4 regions of the Pelosinus sp. IPA-1 genome follow, and region 3 is predicted to be linked to each of the others. Evidence: riboswitches for the same ligand, from Rfam matches in the RefSeq annotation. Region 3 holds a riboswitch; each other region holds the start of a gene.
What was found. A riboswitch is a leader RNA that binds a small molecule or an ion and turns the genes downstream of it on or off. The one in region 3 is predicted to bind cyclic di-GMP.

Region 1: another riboswitch for cyclic di-GMP. It lies ahead of QSJ81_RS01490 (HD-GYP domain-containing protein); the one in region 3 lies ahead of QSJ81_RS13660 (methyl-accepting chemotaxis protein).
Region 2: another riboswitch for cyclic di-GMP. It lies ahead of QSJ81_RS22015 (methyl-accepting chemotaxis protein); the one in region 3 lies ahead of QSJ81_RS13660 (methyl-accepting chemotaxis protein).
Region 4: another riboswitch for cyclic di-GMP. It lies ahead of QSJ81_RS00665 (response regulator); the one in region 3 lies ahead of QSJ81_RS13660 (methyl-accepting chemotaxis protein).

The regions. Positions count from the first base shown of each region.
Region 1 is NZ_BSVC01000001.1:336,361-341,762, reverse strand. Features, by position in the region: gene QSJ81_RS01500 (Nramp family divalent metal transporter) at 1-877, shown strand, start outside; gene QSJ81_RS01495 (metal-dependent transcriptional regulator) at 922-1,344, opposite strand; cyclic di-GMP riboswitch class I at 1,575-1,666, shown strand; gene QSJ81_RS01490 (HD-GYP domain-containing protein) at 1,796-2,863, shown strand; gene QSJ81_RS01485 (2-oxoacid:ferredoxin oxidoreductase subunit gamma family protein) at 2,944-3,474, opposite strand; gene QSJ81_RS01480 (thiamine pyrophosphate-dependent enzyme) at 3,471-4,223, opposite strand; gene vorB (3-methyl-2-oxobutanoate dehydrogenase subunit VorB) at 4,226-5,296, opposite strand; gene QSJ81_RS01470 (4Fe-4S dicluster domain-containing protein) at 5,301-5,402, opposite strand, start outside.
Region 2 is NZ_BSVC01000010.1:132,433-137,834, forward strand. Features, by position in the region: gene QSJ81_RS22005 (hybrid sensor histidine kinase/response regulator) at 1-806, opposite strand, end outside; gene QSJ81_RS22010 (GGDEF domain-containing response regulator) at 793-1,806, opposite strand; gene QSJ81_RS22015 (methyl-accepting chemotaxis protein) at 2,069-3,775, opposite strand; cyclic di-GMP riboswitch class I at 3,848-3,933, opposite strand; gene QSJ81_RS22020 (YibE/F family protein) at 4,014-5,141, opposite strand; gene QSJ81_RS22025 (cob(I)yrinic acid a,c-diamide adenosyltransferase) at 5,319-5,402, opposite strand, start outside.
Region 3 is NZ_BSVC01000005.1:188,890-194,291, forward strand. Features, by position in the region: gene QSJ81_RS13660 (methyl-accepting chemotaxis protein) at 1-1,765, opposite strand, end outside; cyclic di-GMP riboswitch class I at 1,907-1,992, opposite strand; gene QSJ81_RS13665 (Na+/H+ antiporter NhaC family protein) at 2,163-3,503, shown strand; gene QSJ81_RS13670 (RpiB/LacA/LacB family sugar-phosphate isomerase) at 3,666-4,304, opposite strand; gene QSJ81_RS13675 (gluconate 5-dehydrogenase) at 4,337-5,122, opposite strand; gene QSJ81_RS13680 (helix-turn-helix transcriptional regulator) at 5,290-5,402, shown strand, end outside.
Region 4 is NZ_BSVC01000001.1:155,816-161,217, reverse strand. Features, by position in the region: gene QSJ81_RS00680 (methyl-accepting chemotaxis protein) at 1-1,135, opposite strand, end outside; gene QSJ81_RS00675 (chemotaxis protein CheW) at 1,172-1,666, opposite strand; gene QSJ81_RS00670 (chemotaxis protein CheW) at 1,734-3,767, opposite strand; gene QSJ81_RS00665 (response regulator) at 3,843-4,196, opposite strand; cyclic di-GMP riboswitch class I at 4,342-4,429, opposite strand; gene QSJ81_RS00660 (N-acetylmuramoyl-L-alanine amidase family protein) at 4,640-5,347, shown strand.

The DNA of each region.
Region 1 (5,402 bases), on a different contig from region 3:
ATTTAATATCCCCTTAGTTTGGTCTGCAATACTTACAGGGTTTATTACTTACTTCATCTGCCACATGCAAAAATATGGGCAGCAAATTGTGGAACGAATCATTACGACAATGGTAGCCGTTATAAGCATATCTTATATATGGGAAATGTTTATGTCTAGTCCAGAATGGGGGCAAGTTGCTTATCATGTAGCTGTTCCTATGCTCACCGCTGACAGCTTACTGGTAGCTGTCGGCATGCTAGGAGCTACGGTTATGCCTCACGTTATTTATCTACACTCTCATTTGGTCCAAAATCGCCGCACAAATGACGAAAACGACTGTGTTCATCATTTAAAGATGGCCAAAATAGATGTATTCGTTGCTATGAATATGGCCTTTATTGTAAATGCCGCTATGGTTATCGTATCAGCAGCCATATTTAAAGGCAATGGTCTTACTGTTGACAGTATTGAAGCAGCTTATATGACCTTGCAGCCTCTTATGGGCAATATGGCAGCAGGAGCCTTTGGCCTCGCTCTTTTAGCCTCAGGATTATCTTCTTCTACTGTTGGCACTATGGCTGGAGAAGTTATCTTAAATGGCTTCGTGGGCTTTGATATCCCTATTAGCATCAGGCGCCTCATTACCATGTTACCTGGTATGGCTATTATCTTAGCAGGTATCAATCCGATGAGTGCCCTTGTAACAAGTCAAGTCGTATTAAGTTTTGCTTTACCGGGTGCTATTATTCCCCTTTTGCTAATTAGTAACAAAAAGGAAATCATGGGACGTTTTAAGAATAGTACTATAACTAATGTATTGGGTTGGATTATCATTTGCATGATACTTACCTTGAATGCAGTCTTACTGTACCTAATCTTTTCAGGGCAAGCATAATATATTTCATGTACTTAAGACCAATGGTACGCTTTGGTTAAGCTTTATTCTACAGCTTGGTTTTTAGCCACATATTCTAAAAATAGCTGATAACATTCTGGGTGATTTTTCATAAATTTCACTACTAATTGGATAGAATGAATCGTACCTTGGGATAGATAATGCTCCATCGCTTCTGCCTCAGCATCGCTATCACAATCAGCACAAATCAAGGTCAAAAACTCTTGTAATAGTCTATTCCGTTCAACCAAAAAACTTCCCATTTTTTTACCTGAATCTGTCAAGCTGATTACACCATATGGCTGATAATGAATATATTGGTCTGCTTTTAACTTCCCTAAGGCTTTACTAACAGAAGGCAAAGATACCCCTAATTTTTGGCTTATATCAGTGACACGAACAATTTCATTCGTTAGAGACAACCGATACAATTCTTCTAAATAATCTTCTAAACTAGGTGATAGCATTTCCAGCCGCCTCCCACGATATTAGCGCCCACTCTTATTCTACTACTATGATTTTTCACTAAAAAATATTCCACCGCTAAAAAAAAATCGAAAAATAAGACTAGATATTCCATCTGCTAACAATTTCTGATATACTCTTCAGTATATGACATAATCTGCTATAATTATATGCTATTATTTTAAAACTGACACCATTCACGAATGATAGTTACCTAGTTTTCTATTATTAAAACTTTTATTAGCAAACATACTGAAAAGTATGGACGCAAAGCTATAGGGTCTACGGATTTTTTTAAAGATCTATGATCGCCACGCTGCATGATTATGATAAGCTTAACTGGCTCATTATGCAGTTAAGCTTTTTTTATACGCTTACTTTGCTAATAGCCTTATCGATTAGAAACACGAGCATAATTTATGCTGATTTTTATACAACAAAGGAGCTTTTATCTTGAGACAAATCAGTTTAAACGATGTTATCCCAGGTATGACATTAGCGCGACATCTTTTAAATAAAAAGGGACAGGTATTGTTGGCTTCGGGAGTGACTTTAACTGAAGAATATCTCGACAAACTGCGAGATTTGGATGTAAATGCCCTGTTTATTAGAGACAATCGATATGCCGATATAAAAATTCCAGAATATCTTTCCCTTGAAACACAACAACGTGCTTTAGCTATATTAAGTATTACTATGGAGAAAGTCAATCGGGGCGAAAATTTTGCCATGGATCCAATCTGCAGCCTTGCTTCTGATATTGTAGAAGAATTAATCCTCCAACCATCCGTAGCCATTCAATTAACGGGTATTGCAACCCATGATGATTATACCTTAGCACACTCTCTAAATTGCGCCATATACACAGCATTACTGGCCCGCTTTTGCGATTTTTCCATTGTACAAATCAAAGAAATTACCTGCGGTGCATTGCTTCATGATCTGGGAAAAATAGAAGTAGATAAAGAAATTATCAATAAACCTGACCGTTTGACTGAACAGGAATTTGGAATTATTAAGCAACATCCAGAGTCTGGATTTCATTTATTAGTAAACAAGCGATGGGAAATTTCAAGTCTTGTTGCTCATATGGCTTGGCAACATCATGAAAAGGTTGATGGTACAGGTTATCCCCGTGGACTACAAGGGGAAGAAATTCTCAATTATGCGCGTTTACTAACAATAACAGATGTTTATGAAGCCATCACTGGACACCGCCCTTATCGCAAGGCTATGGAACCAGACGAAGCATATAACATTATTGCTTCTGGCCTCGGAACTAGTTTTGACGAAACTTACGGGCGAATTTTCTTATCAAAGATAGCTACCTATATGCCCGGCATGGAGGTCTTACTGAATACGGGAGATTTGGCTGTTGTTGTTTCCATCCCTAATTCTTCCCCACAACGACCTGTCATCCGCCTTATCTCTTATCCAGATGGCTCACCCTATATGCCTACTAGGGATATTCGATTAGCAGATAACCCTCAAATTTTGATTTCCAAGATTTCAAAATCCTAAAGAATAAGAAAAATGCTATATCGTTTCTGATCTGTAAAAGGGCCTACTCTTTGATAACCAAAGAGTAGGCCCTTTTGCTATTACCGATCTAGCCCTTTTTTTATTGCCTCCATATTAACGGCAAAGAGTTCTGGCTTTTTCTTACCTACCACTTCATGCATTGCTTTCTCTATGGCATTAACATTGAGTAACTTCAAGTTTGGAATAAGTGCCCCCAGGCATACCATATTAGCTAGGGCTGGTTTTCCCAATTCGTTGGCAATCTCTGTTGCTGGCAAGGAAATAAGTGTAATATCATTCCGAATAGCAGTAGATTCTATAATCGAAGAATTAACAACAATCGCACCACCCGGTTTAATCCGTGATAAAAATTTATCATAGGAAGGCTGATTGAGCACGATCGCCACATCTGCTTTTTCAATTACTGGTGAGTGAATTTCTTCGTCGGAAATTATCACAGAACAGTTGGCAGTCCCGCCCCGCATTTCAGGGCCGTAGGAAGGAATCCAACAAACTTGTAACTCTTTTTCCATGGCTGCGTATGCTAATACTTTGCCAATAAACATGACACCTTGACCACCGAAGCCTGATAATATAATTGTATCAATCATAGCCCTTTTACCTCCTCAGGAACCTTAAGTTCTCCCATTTGATAAAGAGGTAACATTTTTTCCTGTAACCATTTTAAACTGTCCACAGGAGATAAGCCCCAGTTTGTTGGGCAGGTTGATAAAATACTAACTAAGGAAAATCCTAGTCCTAATTGTTGCACTTGAAAAGCCCTTTTTATGGCTTTTTTCGCAGCAAAAATGTTTTTAGGAGAATCAACAGATACAGCTGCCACATAGACTGCCCCTTCTAAGGTAGCTACGGTTTTAGGCAAATCGATTGGTGACCCAGATAAAGCGCAATCTCGCCCATAAGGGCTGGTAGTCGTAACTTGACCCGGAAGTGTAGTTGGAGCCATTTGTCCACCTGTCATGCCAAATACTGCGTTATTTACCATAATAGATGTAATCTTTTCACCCCGGGCTGCCACATGTATAGCATGAGCAGTACCAATAGCAGCAATATCTCCATCCCCTTGGTAAGTAAATACCATTTTATCCGGTAGAGAGCGTTTTATCCCAGTAGCCACAGCTTGAGCCCGTCCATGGGCTGCTCCCACAAAGTCACAACTAAAGAAGTCTAAGGAAAATCCAGCACACCCTACAGGGGCTACACCAATTGTGTCTTCAATAATACCTAGTTCCTCCATTACTTCCCCAATGATACGATGAATAATTCCATGGGTACACCCTGGGCAGTAATGAAAGGGGATTCCGGTTAAGCCTGTTGTTCTTTTAAATACAACTTCCATTCTTATGCCTCCCTTACCAATGACAAATCAAAGACTTTCCCAATAAACTCTAGTATTTCATTTTCAGAAGGCATCATTCCACCTTGCCGATTGCACAAATAAACAGGCACACGGCATTCGATTGCCAACTTTACGTCTTCAATCATTTGTCCTGCATTAAGCTCTACTGTGACGATTCCCTTAATCTTATCTTTATAAGGTGCAAATCCCTTTTCAGGGAAGGGCCATAAAGTGATTGGACGGATAAGCCCTAGCTTAATTCCTGCTTTACGAGCATTTAGTACTACACTTTTACCAATGCGACCGCACGTCCCGTATCCTACAATGAGATATTCTGCATCTTCAGTATAAAATTCTTCCCAGCGTTGCTCTGTCTCTTTAATCTTTTCATATTTAGCCTGCCATCTTAGGCAATTTGCTTCCCCAATTTCATTCGTTAAGGAATAACTAACGATCTTACGCTTTTCTCGCCCTCGGCAGCCATCTACAACCCAGTCTTTAGGGGGAAGTTCTACCTGTGGCCGTTCTTTTATTTCTACAGGTTCCATCATTTGACCCAAAAATCCATCTGCCATAATCAGTACAGGATTCCGGTATTTATCCGCTAGGTCAAAAGCTTCCATGGTAAAATCGTATAATTCTTGACTTTTCGAGGGTGCCAAAACAATCAATCGATAATCCCCATGGCCGCCGCCCTTGGTGCACTGAAAATAATCCGATTGTGCAGGGCCCAGTCCACCTAATCCAGGGCCAGCTCGATTGACATTCACAACGACCACTGGCAGCTCAGCCGCCGCCAAGTAAGACATCCCTTCTTGCTTTAAGCTAAAGCCAGGGCTTGAAGTAGCCGTCATTACACGAGTACCTGTTGATGCCGCACCATAACACATATTAATCGAAGCAACTTCATCTTCCCCTTGAAGCACAGTACCTCCGGCCTTGGGTAAATGCTTAGACAAATATTCAACCACTTCCGTAGAAGGTGTTATCGGATAACCAAAAAACAATTTACAGCCAGCTTGAATGGCAGCCTCTGCAATGGCTTCATTGCCTTTTATTAATATCTTTTTCATATGGTCAGCTCCTTTTCTTTCGAGAAACTTCCAACGCTACATCAGGACACATCGCTCCGCACATAGCGCACCCTATACATTTTGATTCATCTTTTACCACAACTGC
Region 2 (5,402 bases), on a different contig from region 3:
TTTGGGGCTTCTATAACTTGAAAAATCTCATTTTCCTGACTGGAAACATCAAATTCCACGATATCTTCCTGGTTTGCACCAAGGGCCATAACCGCAAGTTCTTTTTCCAATACTGTACTAAATAAAAAGATTGCTTCTTGCTGAGAAGCAGCTCTAGTACCTTCTTGAGCCTGAATAATATAATGGGTTAACATAACACCTATTGATTGGATACTTTTAGTTGTATTCCCGCACAGCCGCTCCGCCTCATTAGGCTCTATGGAATGGATGTCATACTGATATTTATATACTCTATGACCTTTTCTGCTTAAATCTTCTAGCGTCACTTTGACATCATGATAAGGTTTATTTGTCTTGGAGATTGTCTCTTGCATTTCGCTAGTCAAAGAACTCGTCGTACCCCTTACCTTTTCATCCATTCCAAAACTTTCGCTGGAATAGGCTTGTTTTAGTTCTTTTACATAGATAGTAATATCTTGTTGTTCGCTAGTTGTAATATAATCCAACAATACCTTAAGTTCATCATTCGCTGCTAACAATGCATCAATGATAGGTAAAGTAATGCCTATCTCTCTACTGCGCACTTTTCCTAGCAAACTTTCAATGGCATGAGACAATTCAACAATTTTGTGGAAACCAAAAAATCCAGCTGTCCCTTTGATATTATGAGCAGAACGAAAAATGGAGTGAATGATCTGCTCATCCAGTTGCCCCTTCTCAATAGTAAGCAATCCTGACTCTATCTTCTCCACGTGGCTTTTGGCCTCAGCAACAAATTCTTGAATGAGTTTTTCATCCTTTAACACTACATGCACCTCTCCCTACATCAATAGCAACCCATCTGTTTCTACCTTCACGTTTTGCTTGATACAAGGCATCATCTGCTTCTTTTTTTAAAGTCTCATAGGATGAATTGATATCTGGTATTATTGTTGCAATACCCAGGCTTATGGTAACATAAGGGCTGACTTTAGATGCTTTATTGAGTATTGCAAGTGATTCTACAGCAAGTCGAAGTTTTTCCGCTACCTTTTGTCCCCCTGCTGAGTCAGTAGCATGCAGAACTATGGCGAACTCCTCACCGCCATAGCGGGTGATTATATCACTGCTGCGTTTCACATTTTCAGCTAAGATAGCAGCAACTTTTTTCAAACATTCATCTCCCGCAGGATGTCCATAGGTATCATTGTAAAACTTAAAAAAATCCACATCTACCATAATGAAGGTCAACGCTTCTTTTTCCCGTAATGCATGCCACCATTCTCTAGCTAAATAATTCTCCAAACTTCTCCTATTGGGAATTCCTGTAAGTTCATCTTCTAAGGAAAGTTCTTTTAGCTTACCATTTACAACTTGCAGCTCTCGCATTACATTTTCCATCACGCGAGTCGTTTCTTGTAAGGTAGCATTACGTTGTTCTAAATCATGCTGATATGTTAAAATACGCCGGCCAACGGACAGGCGACAACTTAATTCTCTTGGATCAATCGGCTTCGTCACGAAATCATCAGCCCCAGCATCAAAGCCAATTACCACATCTTCGACATCACTTCTCTTGGCAGTTAATATGATAACGTAAGTATGTGCTGTCTTCTCACTCTGTTTTAACCTTCTGCATAATTCAACTCCATCTATCCCTGGCATAACCCAATCGAGGAGCACAATAATTGGTTCATTAATAACCTGAAAAATTTTCCAAGCACTTTCACCATCAGCTGCAAGAACAACCTCGTAACCCCAATGTTGTACCATTTCTGAGAGTATAGTGCGAATACTTTTTTCATCATCAATGATTAATACTTTCATTTGATCTCACCTTATTTCTATTAAAAATTATGTTCAATTGAACTGTTATGAGTTTTAATGATAGAAAATTACTTCCACTTTGACAATCTATCCATTTTTTCTTACTTCGCTACTTTTCATGAAATAACCTTCCCTTTTAGGCATGCATTGCATTGACAGATTCAGGAACCTATGCATCTGTTATACTAATGAGCTTTAAAAGCTAGTCTAGCGCAAACTTAATACTAAAGGCCCTCCTTAACGGAGGGCCTTTAGTATTATTCTATATCCTAAACTTTCTCACAACGCCTTGAAGTTCTTCTGCCATCTTAGCTAATGCCTGACTAGATGCAGCAATCTCTTCCATGGATGCCGATTGCTCCTCAGTAGCTGCAGATACAGTTTGGGTTCTACTGGCCGTATCTTTACTAATTTGGTCAATATCATGCACAGATGCTACGATCTTTTGGCTGCCGGACGCCATTTGTCCAATAGAAGCGGAAGTTTCCTTAATTTGATCTGCCAATTGATCAATAAAAGTAGAAATTTCTTTAAAAGCTTCCCCAGCAGTGTTTACGACTTCAGCTCCCACATTGACTTCGCGACTTCCTTCTTTCATAGCGTCTACAGCCTGCTCTGTATCCATACCAGCCTCTGCAATTAAATTTGCAATTTCCTTTGCTGATTCTTGAGACTGTTCTGCTAACTTTCGTACCTCTTCCGCAACTACAGCAAATCCTCTGCCATGCTCGCCTGCACGGGCAGCCTCAATAGCTGCATTCAAGGCGAGTAGATTGGTTTGTGCCGCAATCCCGGAAATCGTCTCAACAATTTGTCCCATTTCTTTCGATCTTTCTCCTAGTTTTTCAACAACGTTAGCTGATTTGGTCACCGTTTGTTCCACGATATCCATCTGATTCATTGCAGCTTTTACTGCCTTACCACCATCTTGGGCTGCCTTAGAAGTTCTATCGGATACCTCTCTCATTTTCGTTGCATTTAGGGCAACTTGTTCAATACCCGTGGATAACTGTTCCACTACGCTAGTAGTTGTAGTTACTGCACTAGCTTGGGATTCAGCCCCTTGGGCTACTTCACTAATGGTAGCTGCTACCTGATTGGTAGCTTGCGCTGATTGTTCCGCACTTGCTGTCAATTCTTCTGAAGACGCTGCCACCTGTTCAGCTGATTCAATCACCTGACGGACAACTCTTTTTAGATTATCAGCCATCTTATTTAAACCATGGCCTATTTCACCGATTTCATCCTGCTCAGCGATTTTTACGTTTTCTAGACCTAAATTCCCATTTGCGATTTCAGCTAAAAAAGTTCCTACAATTCCTAATCTGCTGACAATCATAGTAGATAGTTTCCATCCCAGTAAAATACTTAGTAAAGCAAAAAATCCTGTTAGTGAGAAAATGACTTTACCTGCAAAACTAGCATGTTCTTCCCCTTCTCGATTGGCTCTATCACTTTTTTCCGCCATATAGTTTGCCAATTCTTGGAGGGTTATATTTACCGCTTCTAGTTTACCTGCTGCCTGCTGGGTAAAATATGTATAGGCTTCTTGCTTTTTCCCTTGTTTTGCTAGATCTATTGCTTTTTGGCGCTCTGTCCGATACTGACCAATTGCTTCTTTTAGTTTAAGAAATTTCTCTTGCTCATATGGAGTTAGTTTTTGACTTTCATAGGCTGTTAAAGTTTTGTCCGTTTCTAACGCTAATGTTTTTATTTCAGTTGTTAACTTATCTTCTGTTCCCTTATCTACATTACCAAAAATAAGTTCCAGAATCATTCCGTGAACTGCCCTAAAATTATGACGAGTCTCATTTAATCTTTTAATAGACAAAAGATTTTCATTGTACATAATTTTCATTTCATTGCTCATAGCATTTGTATAATAATACCCTATCGAACCTACCGTGAGCATAGCCAGTGAAACTACTAAAATAATGGTAAGAATTTTCCCCTTAATTTTAAGTTGCAAAATAATCCTCCTAAAATAAAAAAATTAGCATCAGTTCACTATGTCCTGCTGCTAATTACAATTCCGAATTGAACCGGCAGCTTGGCAGTCATAGAATAGAATCCCTTAGACCCATAGCTTTGCGTCCTTATCTTTTGATAAGTTTGCCCAATATTATATTACCTAAATTTTCTTTATTCTACATTATATTACATATAATGTCAATATAACCAAATTCTTTTTGTACTATAAAAATCTATCATTTTTTGTCGATTCGGTTTAGAAGCAGGGCCGTAATGGCAGCTGTTAGTGGAATGGAGCAGATCAATCCAATGCTCCCTGTCAGAGCCCTCGTTATTTCTGTAGCAACAATATTTAAATTCATAACTCGTACTAAGGACACATTCTCTTGGGATGTAATCAGAAAAATCAAAGGTAAGGAACTCCCCGTATAAGCTAAAATTAAGGTATTTGCCATAGTTCCCATAACATCTCGTCCAACGTTTATACCAGATTTAAATATTTCTATAAAGCCATAATGAGGACAAGACTTTTTAATTTCAAATTGGGTAGAGGCAATCGATATCGTTACATCCATCACAGCACCTAGGGATCCTAAAATAATTCCTGCAAATAGAACTTCTTGAAAGTTCATAAAGGATAATGTAGTGACTTTGAGCATCATAGCTTCTTCACTATCTAAACCTGTTAAATGCATCATTGAAATCGAAATTGCTGCTAAAATCCCTGCAATAACAACACCGCTTACAGTACCAATGATTGCCCCCCAGGTCTTTGCATTCCAACCACTAATTGTAATCTGCGTTACGGTAGCAATCACTGCACAAACAAGCATGGTAGCTAAAATAAAGTTCCAATGATAACTCAAAATAAGGGGAATCATACCCTTAAGAATCAAAATTACAGAAAAACAAATAACAAACAAGGTCTTAACACCAATCTTTTTCCCTAACAACAATAATGATAAAATAAAGACACCGACTAATATATACATAGGGAAAAGGCGATTATAATCCGCAACATGGTATTGTTTTACACTTTGTGTCTCGTTTACAGCCAAAATAATTTTATCACCAGGACTAGGGTTTATGTCAAACAATGGCTGGTTGGTAGTATAATTGATACTCTGCACCTCTTTACCAGCTTCTGGCCCTGTTGTAAGTTGAATCGTTATTAAGTTTTTCCCACTAACCCCCATATTCTTATTAGACGGTATTTCAAGGGGTTGTACCGACAATACTACACCATTTATATAATCAATCGGTTGGGGATTGTTAGCTGCCGCAAAGGCGGGCGCTACATCCAAACGTAAGAAAACAATAACATTCATTAAAATATAGAGTAAAAAAATTCGTTGTAGTTTCATGATAAAACTCCTTGCTATAAAAAAATAAAATGTGCTGGACCTATCTGTACAGATAAATAAAACTTGATTTATAAGTTATTGTACTTCCAAATCTCGTAAATAAAGCATAGCTTGCCCCGAAAGACAAATTATGCCATTTTGTGAGGCTACAGTCTATTGTACTCCATAAAATCCTAGTTATGAATTAACCAATTCTTGCTGTTCTTCCAAAAAGCGGGCAAAGGTGTATAATACATCAGACAAGCGATTTACATATTTCAT
Region 3 (5,402 bases):
TCAAGATTTCCCTGAAGGCTTTGCCTGCTATATGAACTACTTCTGAACCTCGCTTGACTTCTTTCGTCCCCTCAGACATTACATTAACCGCGATTTCTGTATCCCCTTGAATTTCACCAATGAGTACTGCAATATGCTTTGCTGCGTCCTCGGATTGTTCAGCTAGTTTACGAACTTCTTCCGCTACCACAGCAAACCCTCTGCCCTGCTCGCCAGCACGTGCGGCTTCGATAGCGGCATTTAATGCAAGGAGATTTGTTTGGCCGGCAATTCCAGCAATCGTATCAACAATTTGACCGATCTCTTTGGAACGATCGCCAAGTTTTTCAACAACCTGGGCTGAATTTGTTACTGTTTTTTCGATATTTTCCATCTGTTTTGTAGTATCTTCGATTGCCTTACCACCATTTCGGGCAGCAAGTGCAGTCTTCTCGGCAGTGGCTGCTACATTTTCAGAATGAGCAGCTACCTGCTGTATACTAGCAGACATTTTTTCAACAACATCCGTAGCAGCATCGACTGCTTGCATTTGGGAAGCACTGCCTGAAGCCACTTCCGTTATCGTTTCAGCTACTTGATTGGCAGCTATAGAAGATTGTTCTGCACTTGCCGTAAGTTCCTCAGAAGATGCTGCAACCTGTTCTGCTGAGGTAGCAATTTGTTGAACCAAACCGCGTATTTTTTTCACCATAGTATCAAAATAAATTCCCATTGCATCTAACTCGTCTTTACCCGCGACACTCTGTGTTGTCGCCCCACCAATAACAGCCACTTGTGAAGTTAAGTCACCTTCCGCCATTTTTTCGATCGCTTGATTCAAGCGTATAATGGGTTTCGTTAAACGCCTTGAAATTAGAATACCAAAACCACAAGCAGCAATAAGAATCAAACCGATTGTAATAAGGGAGGACCTTAAAAATGGAGTTAACTTTACAAAAATCTCTTTCTCTGGAGCATTAATCCCTAAACTCCATTGAGTCCCAGGAACAGGAGCGTAAGCTACATACTTTGAAATGCCCCCGTCTACGTAATTACCAGTTCCAGTTTCACCGTTTACCATTTTATTTATTACAGCTTTAAGTTGATTATTTCCATTAGGATCCTTTAATATATTGGTCTTCATGACTTGTTCTTTATCAGGATGAATAATGATGAGTCCGTCACCTTGAATAACATAAGCATAACCACTTTGTGCAACCTTAATTTCATTAACACGCGAAATGAGAGCATCAATAGGGACTGTACCGCCTAGAGCACCTATAATCTGGTTATTCTTTTTGATCGGAGCAACAACAGATACTACCATTTTGCCATCCGCCTTAGAAATAATAGGATCGGTAGTTACCACTTTGCCAGTTGACATGACCTGTTTAAAATAGTCACGATCAGCGATATTCGTTCGATCACCCGATGTATGAATGGATTGCCCCTTTGCATCTACAAGCCAAAACCGTGAATAAATCGGATTACGCTTGATCTCTTCTTTTAAATAAGTAAGTGCACCTTGCGTATCTCCGTTCACAACACTTTGATTCGTTGCTAATATGGAAACCTCGATTTCACGAGTGCTTTTCCACGTTCCAATATCTTCAGCATAAGCACTTGCTCGGTGGATAAGATCCTCCTCAACATCGGAAACTAATATGCTTTTTGCATTGTAAAAATTACATACTCCTAGAATACTCAATGTAAGTAATAAGCCAATCACTAAAACAGCAGTAACCTTTACCTGAATACTTTTTCCCATCCATTTAAGCAAATTCATAAAAAAATTCTCCTCCGCCTCATTTTTCACTTCTTGCCCAAATTGCTAGCTACCTACCTTGAAACTCTACCTCTCTCCCAAATAAAAATAGCACCTGCCCAAAGCAAGTGCTAATTAACTCATCATAATTAATTATGATTCACTAGCAACCTGGCAATCATAGACAACTCGTCTTTAGACCCATAGCTTTGCGTCCCAATTTTTCAATTGGTTTGCCAATATTTCCTTTTTAATATTGTTCATTGTACACCCAATAGCCAAATTCGTCAAATAATGCCAAAATACAACGTTAAGAGTCATTTTTCAGCCTTGACTTGGGGGGCACATACACTATAAGATTTGAGATGTCTTAGTATCTTATCAATCTTATTAAATACTCATGGAAGAAGTGATGACTTTGGACACTATAATCGTCTTTATTCTTTTTTTTAGTTCTCTGCTTTTCAGCATTTATCATGATATTTCTATTATTTATTCTTTGCTTTTGGGGCTTCTAGGTTTTTCCTTACTTTCGTTACGTCGAGGTTATACCCTAACAAATTTATTTAACATGATGATGATTGGTTCAAAAAAGTCCCTTATCGTAATCAAAATTTTTGTACTGATCGGCGCAATAACAGCTGTTTGGCGAGCCAGTGGCACGATCTCCTTTATCGTGTATTATGCAATTGCCTTTGTCAGTGCAAAATACTTCATACTATCCGCCTTCTTACTCTGCTGTCTAGTATCCTTTCTACTTGGAACCTCATTTGGCACGGTTGGAACCATCGGTGTAGTGCTCATGGTATTAGCTAAAGGGGGTAATGTTGATATCAACATGACGGCAGGTGCCATTATCGCAGGAGCCTATTTTGGTGATCGCTGCTCTCCTATGTCTTCGAGCGCTAATCTTATAGCATCTTTAACAGATACTAAGCTGTATATAAATATAAACAATATGATGAAAACTTCGATTTTACCATTTATCCTTTCAATTATAGGTTATACCTACTTATCAAATGCGAATCCTCTGTCCTTCTATGACACGCAAATGACAGACGAGATATTGAAATCTTTTGATATAAGCATAATTACCTTATTTCCCGCTGCCATTATACTCCTTTTAGCCGCCTTTCGCATTGATGTAAAATTATCAATGGGCATCAGCATACTTTCTGGTATCTTGATTGGCCTTTTTGTTCAACATCTATCCTTTTCACAAATGGCAACTTACATTATGACAGGCTACACGATGGAACATGGCGGCTTCTTTGCCAATATCATTCAGGGTGGCGGCCTATATTCTATGCTGAAAGTTGCTCTTATTGTTTTAATTTCCTCTTCCTACTCCGGCATTTTTGAGGGAACTGGTTTATTACAGCCAATTGAACAATTTTTCGAAAGACTTAGCGAAAAAATCAGTGTCTACCCTACTACGATACTATCCAGCATCGCTACCGCTGCTTTTAGCTGCAATCAAACCTTGGCAGTCATGCTCACCCATCAATTTGCCTATAAGATCTATGAGAAAAAACAACGTAACAAGTACCAATTGGCCCTCGACATGGAAAACACGGTCATCCTGCTCTCCGCTGTCATCCCCTGGAATATTGCAGGGGCTGTTCCTGCTGCGGCACTCGCAACAGATTCAGCCTTCATCCCTTATGCTTTCTATCTTTTCCTTGTTCCCCTAGTTAATTTATCTTTTTCATACAAGGTGAATACTTCAACTACCAATTCCAATACTACTAGCAAATAAAGGCACCCCCATACTCTACGACCCGCCCTCCTCCTATTAATCAAATTAAAAGGATGTTCAAATCTTACATACAATCCCTAGTTCAAATTACACTTCGAGTGCTTCCAAACGAAAAATGCCCTAAAGTTCATTCGATCTGAACTTTAGGGCATTTTTGTGCAGTTAAGCTAATACACGTTTGATATAAGCGGCAATTTCGTCATTTTTGCAATTTGCGAAGAAATACTCTTGGAATTTCTCTCCACTTACTGCACCTTTTAATAACTCTTGATCAATATTTTTTAATATTGTCAGCATATCTTGATGAGTTACTTTTTTAACTTCATCTAAGATTTTCTTGTTGCGTTGTTCTGGGATTACTCTATCTTTTGGATATCCTTGTCCGCTTTCGCCTAGAAACAATTTTTCAAAAATATATTCAAGGTTTAATTCAGCACCCCAGCCAAATCCTTTGGCAAAGGGTAACGCAATTGCATTTCCATCATTGATTTGAGCAAACATATAGGCATCGGATGGATCGACCACATGTCCACATAACACTCCTGGAAAGGAATTGCAGGATAACATAGCACCTTCTCCTGTGCCACATCCTGTTATAACATAATCTACTGCCTTTGAGTTTAACAAGATCGCTGCCAGAATGCCATTCTGTACATAGGTCAATTGCGCTTTATCTTCTGCACCATACATTCCGTAGTTGAATACTTCATGTCCCATAGGTTCTACCACTTTTTTCAAAGCGGAACAAATCATTTCATTTTTAGCCGCTTGGCTATTTTCATTGATTAATGCAATTTTCATGTTTTTACGCCTCCTATAATCCAATTCTAATCTTATGGTTGTTTCCCAATATAAGCTAAGATACCGCCATCTACATAAAGGATATGTCCGTTAACGAAATCAGAAGCATCAGATGCTAAGAATACGGCAGGGCTCTGTAAATCTTCAGGTGTTCCCCAGCGAGCAGCCGGTGTTTTTGCAATAATAAAGCTATTGAATGGATGTCCCTCTTCTCTTAGAGGTGCTGTTTGTGGGGTTGCAATATAACCAGGTCCAAGGCCATTACATTGGATATTATACTGTCCATATTCTGATGCAATATTTCTTGTCAACATCTTCAATCCGCCTTTAGCAGCTGCATACGCAGATACTGTTTCACGTCCAAGTTCACTCATCATCGAACAGATGTTGATAATTTTCCCATGACCTTTTTTAATCATGGATGGTATTACTGCTTTTGCTACGATAAAGGGTCCATTTAAATCGATATCGATTACCTGACGAAATTCTGCTGCTGACATTTCATGCATCGGAATGCGTTTAATAATACCAGCGTTGTTTACAAGAATATCAATGATACCAACCTCTTGTTCCACTTTGGCTACCATGGCTTGTACTTCTTCTTCCTTCGTCACGTCAGATACATAGCCAAAAGCATTGATTCCAGCTTCTTTATAAGCTTTGATTCCTTTATCCACCAAATCTTGATTTATATCATTAAAAACAATCTTTGCACCTGCCTCAGCATAAGCACTCCCAATTGCAAAACCTATCCCATACGATCCGCCAGTTACTAATGCAACCTTTCCCTCTAGGGAAAACTTTTTCAAAATATCCATTCTATTTTACCTCCTTTTTATTTAAAACCCCTATTGCTAGATTCTTGCTTTTCTTACCTATGAAAGCAGTATATCATACTAATATTTCATAATCTTGTCATTCTTTCTTATAAATATTGCATATCTTGAACAAGCCCATTATAATTAGCATAGAAAGGATGTGTACTATGGAGAAATTCACATCTTGCAAGTTAGCAATCTTGGAATGCCTGAAAAACAAATATTATGCAATCGCCCATTTGCATAAAGAAGAGAAAATCATGGATATGCATATCCATGA
Region 4 (5,402 bases), on a different contig from region 3:
TTAGAGCCAATATATTTGTTTGGAAGGCAATTTCATCGATAACCTTAATAATTTTTGATATATTAGTCGATGATTCATTAATTTCAGACATCGCCTTTATCATTTCCTGCATTTGTGTATTACCTTCAATGGCCTGCTCTTTAGAAGATATAGTCAATTCATTGGCTTGATTTGCATTTACCGCATTTTGTTTAGTCTGCACAGCTACTTGTGTCATAGAAGCAGTTATTTCTTCAATAGAACTAGCTTGCTCTGTAGAGCCCTGGGACAGAACTTCTCCAGATGAAGCAATTTGCTGAGCACCAGCAGCTACTTGCTCTGCGGCTTCATTGATACTACTCATCGCTCGATTTATATTTTCCGCCATCAAATTAAAGGCTTGGGCTAGTTGGCCAATTTCATCACTTGTTCGAACATTTACTGCAACGTTCAAATCGCCACCTGCAATCTTGCCAGCAACATCAACAATCTCTTTAACTGGTTGAGAAATGATTCTAGCAATATAAATACCAAGGGCAATCGCTATAACGACACTAAAGGCAACAAGAATTATCATAAAGAGCATAGCCCTATTTGCATCTGCTTTATTGGCTGCTGCCTTTTGTTTTGCTAACTCTATTTTCATGTCACTTAACTTATTGAGGGTATCTTCCATCGTCTCTGCGATTCGAACACCCTCAGTTTGTATTAATTGATTTACTTGCGCTACTTGTCCCGCCTGAAGCATGGGAAATAGGTTTTTAGAATAGGAATCATATTGAGCAATCGTATCGTCGAGGGTCTTATGCAATTTACGTCCTTCATCGCTCACTAACGTTTTACCAATATCATTACTTCCCGATTTCATTTTACTGATGGATTCATTAAAACTTTTCATTTTTTGATTTTGGGTATTTACATCCTTTGTCAAAAGGATATCTCTAAAACTTACGCGCCCCTTTTGATAGGCTTCACTAATATCACCCATCTGTCCCATAGGCACCGTATATTTTTCATACAAATCCGCATCCGCTTGGGACAAACTAGAAAGATTAAATACACCTACCGCTCCTACCATCCCTGCAATTACAGCTACACAAAGAAACGCAACAGTAAGTTTGTTAGCAATTTTAAGATTCTGAAACCATTTCATCATTTTTTTCGCCTTCCTTTACTATTTGTTAAATACTTCCTAACAAATTTTCTCTAAGCTGCTAACTTCATTATCATTTAATAATCGATCACTATCGAGGATTAGCTTTACATCTTTACCTACTTTACCTATCCCTTTAATAAATCGTTGATGATAGCTGCCATTATCAAATTGAGGCGGCAAAACAATTTCTTGAGCTGCAATGATGAGCACTTCCTCTACCGCATCAACGATGAGCCCTAAGGTTACATTTTTTATATCAACTACTACAATACAAGTGCGATCATTGTACTCTCGATATACTTTTTTAAACCGTAACCTAACATCAATAACAGGAATTATTTTCCCTCTGAGGTTAATTATGCCCTGCACATATTCTGGGAGGTCAGGTATTTCTGTCACAGACTGCATACCGATTATCTCAGTGACAAATTTTATTTCAATACCATAAACTTCAGTCCCTAAGGAAAATGTCAGAAATTTGTCCTTCTGCGTGTCTTCTTCATCTAGCACATTTTCAGCAATCTCAGACATGATATGTCTCCTTTGTTTAATCTATTCTCCGTTACTTGCTAGCCTATAGATTCTAGGATAAAATCTACTAAGAATTCAGGGCGGCAACATCGAGTATCAGGCTGACACCACCATCTCCGAGCAAGGTACAACCCGCAATTCCCTTCGTCTTTTTGATATAGGAAGGCAAAGCCTTGACCACTACCTGCTGCTGTCCTATTAAGGAGTCAGCAAATAAGCAAATACCTTTCCCATCAGCTTCAACCATTACCATGATTCCTTCCCTTAGATCTTTGACCTCTGTTTTTACCTGAAATCTTTCATAAAGACGCAAAACAGGGTGGCACTCCCCCCGAATCATGATCATTTCATTATTATTTGTATCTTTTATCAGATTCTGCTCTTTCAGCCGAAAGGACTCTTTTATCGCAATAATCGGTATCGTATAGATGGAATTTCCGACCTTTATATTCATCCCATCAATGATTGCAAGAGTAAGAGGAATTCTTATCGACATTGTTGTACCTTCTCCCACTATGCTATCAACACTAATCGTACCACCTATTTTTTCAATATTCTTGGCTACGACGTCCATGCCAACACCACGACCAGAGAATTCTGTCACAGTGTCATTGGTAGAAAAGCCAGGCTGTAAAATAAAAGAATAGATCTGGTTATCGCTTAAAGAAGTCTCTTCCTTTTCAATTAAACCGCGTTCCCAAGCTTTTTTAAGAATCTTTTCTTTGTTTAACCCTCCACCATCATCTTGTATCGTAATCAAAACATCACCACCGGCACTTTTTGCCTCTAGACGAATCTTGCCCACTTTCGGTTTCCCTTGGGTTATTCTTTCTTGAGCAGGTTCAATGCCATGGTCCACAGCATTACGAATTAGGTGCATTAAGGGATCTGATATACTTTCTATGATATTTTTATCTACTTCTGTCTGCTCTCCGATAATCTCTAACTGCGCTTCTTTATCAAGCTTTCGCACCATATCTCTGACAATGCGATTCATCTTATGAAAAGTTGCTGATAATGGCACCATACGTATGGACATGACCGTATCTTGAAGTTCGCTAGTAATTTTTCTTAATTGGCGAGCCGACTTATAGAACTTATCGAGCCTCAGTCCTTGCAGTTCAGGATTTTGAGTTACCATTGCCTCAGCAATAACAAGCTCTCCCACTAAATCCATAAGGATATCCATCTTTGACACATTTACACTAATAAAACTTTGTGCCCCTTCCGTTTGCTGCTCCATTTCCTTGCCAGCAGCATTCACGGGCTCATCTGGAATTGGGTCATCTAAGACTATTACTTTTTTCTGCTGTGCTTTTTTGACACTGTCATCCGCCACTACATTTAAGTTGAACTCTTTTAGAAACATTGTGTTGCAGAAAAATTCTTGCACTATTTCCAAAGATTTTTGTGTCGAAAATGTTATCTGGAATCCTTCATTTTTGATAACTTCCGATGTAGCATCGTTTTCTAAAATATCCATTGGTGAATGTACAATGTTCTCGGCAAGTTCACTAAGCTCATGAATTAGGGTAAAGGCTCTTATATTTTCCATGCCGCAATCTTCGTCAAAAAAGATCCTGGCTTCATATCTGATTTCCCCCTCACCCTTTGATGTATCAGATACATCCGTTAAAGAATGGATAGTTGAATCATCAATATCAAAATTCGTAGTATCAGTCAGTTTGGGATGACCTTCCTTTAAACTGGACAAAAACTCCCTGCTTTTCTCGCAGACAACATAGGAATCACCTGTTGCATCTGCCCCGTTTTCCACCTTAGCTACTTCACCCTTAATGAAATCTACGGCATTTAAAACTAGATCTGTCAGTTCCGAATAATCTACACTTTGAGGCTTTGTCTCGCGAATATAAAAGAAAACATCCTCTAAAGAGTGGGCTACGGAAGAAATATCATTGAACATCATCATAGCAGCCGAACCCTTTAGGGTATGCATAATTCTAAATACTTCATTGATGACGACTTCTAAGCCCCCGGACTTTTCACTATCTAAAATAAGGCGTTCAAGCTGTTCTAACAGCTGGTTTGTTTCAAATACAAAGAGGTCAAGCATTGGGGCTTTGCTATCATTATTGGCCAATTTCAATCACCCTCACAAATTACTGCAGATACTGGAAGTACGGTACTACATAGCTTTTTTCAAAATCTAGTCTTTTTATTTAAACTTGCTTAGCCCTCGAATGACCTGTTCTTCAACAAACGGTTTTACGATAAATCCATTAGCACCAGACACGATGGCATCTTTTACAGTCGCTTCTTGCCCCATAGCCGATATCATAACGACTTTCGCACTAGAATCCATCTTTTTTATCGCCTTCAAAGCCGTTATACCATCCATTTGGGGCATTGTTATATCCATTGTAACCAGATCAGGTTTAAGTTCATTGTATTTTAGGATTGCTTCTGCACCATTTGCAGCTTCGCCCACAACTTGGTAACCGTTTTTTTCCAACATCATTTTTAGTGTTAACCTAATAAAGACGGCATCATCGACAATAAGTACTTTCATATTTTCATCCTTTCATCGGCAAGTAATATCAACTTGCAATCATGTATCGTTACCTGGTTATTACAGCTATCCTTTGCCTCACCCTAAAAAAAACGCAAAAAAAGATCAGGGGTAGCCTGACCTAATACATGGTAGTGTAAGCTAACATGGCGGCCTGGCAGTCTTGGTCGCCCAGCGACTGTAGACCCATAGCTTTGCGTCCCTATCTTTCGATAGGTTTGCCAATATTGTTAATTTTTGTCTATCTATGTAGTATTTTCTTATATTATATTATTATTCCATATATTCGTCAACGTATTTCAGGACTTTGGTGCAATTTTCTGGGACTTAAGCCTCATTATAATATAATAGAGAATGGCAAATATTACGTTTGCTGTGAAGAATGTAATTACAGTATAATTTGAATGCCACATAAAACTATAAAATTAGCAAGGAAACATTACATGAAAAAACAAACGCCTCTTTTACTAATCTTATTAATGTTACTAACTAGCTTACCGGCAGCTACGGCGAGTGCCGCTTCCTTTGATACACTGAGTCAAAATATCATCAACTTTATAGGTCTTCAAAGTAACCAAACGAAAAATTCTACACTGAAAGGCAAAGTAATCGTTGTTGATCCTGGTCATGGTGGCAGTGATACTGGCGCTATAGGCCCTAATCATGTTGCCGAAAAAAATGTTACATTGGCCATTGCTCGTGATCTAGGTAAGTTACTATCGGATGGAGGAGCGAAGGTCATCTTGACCCGTACCTCTGACAAGGATGTTGCCAATGAAGGAACATCAGATATTGACGAACTACAGGCTCGCGTTGCAATTGCAAACCAGGCTAGTGCAGACTTGTTTGTTAGCATTCATGCTGACGCTTCTGACGAACCTGTCAGTGGTACAGCAACTTATTTTTACGGCAATAGCGATACTTTTGCCAGTTTAGTACAAGATAGTATGGTTAGCCAACTAAAATTATCTGATAGAGGCTATCAACCTAATGATTTTTATGTTCTCAAAAACACAACGATGCCAGCCATATTAACAGAAGTCGCTTTTATCTCCAATCCGCAAGAAGAAAAACTACTCTCTAATCCTACTTTTGACAAAAAAGCAGCACTTGGAATTTATAATGGAATTAAAAAATATTTCGCGCAATAAGTGCGCCCTCTAACCATTCTATTTCTAGAAATTTTTAAGTATCCTCGTAATGGAG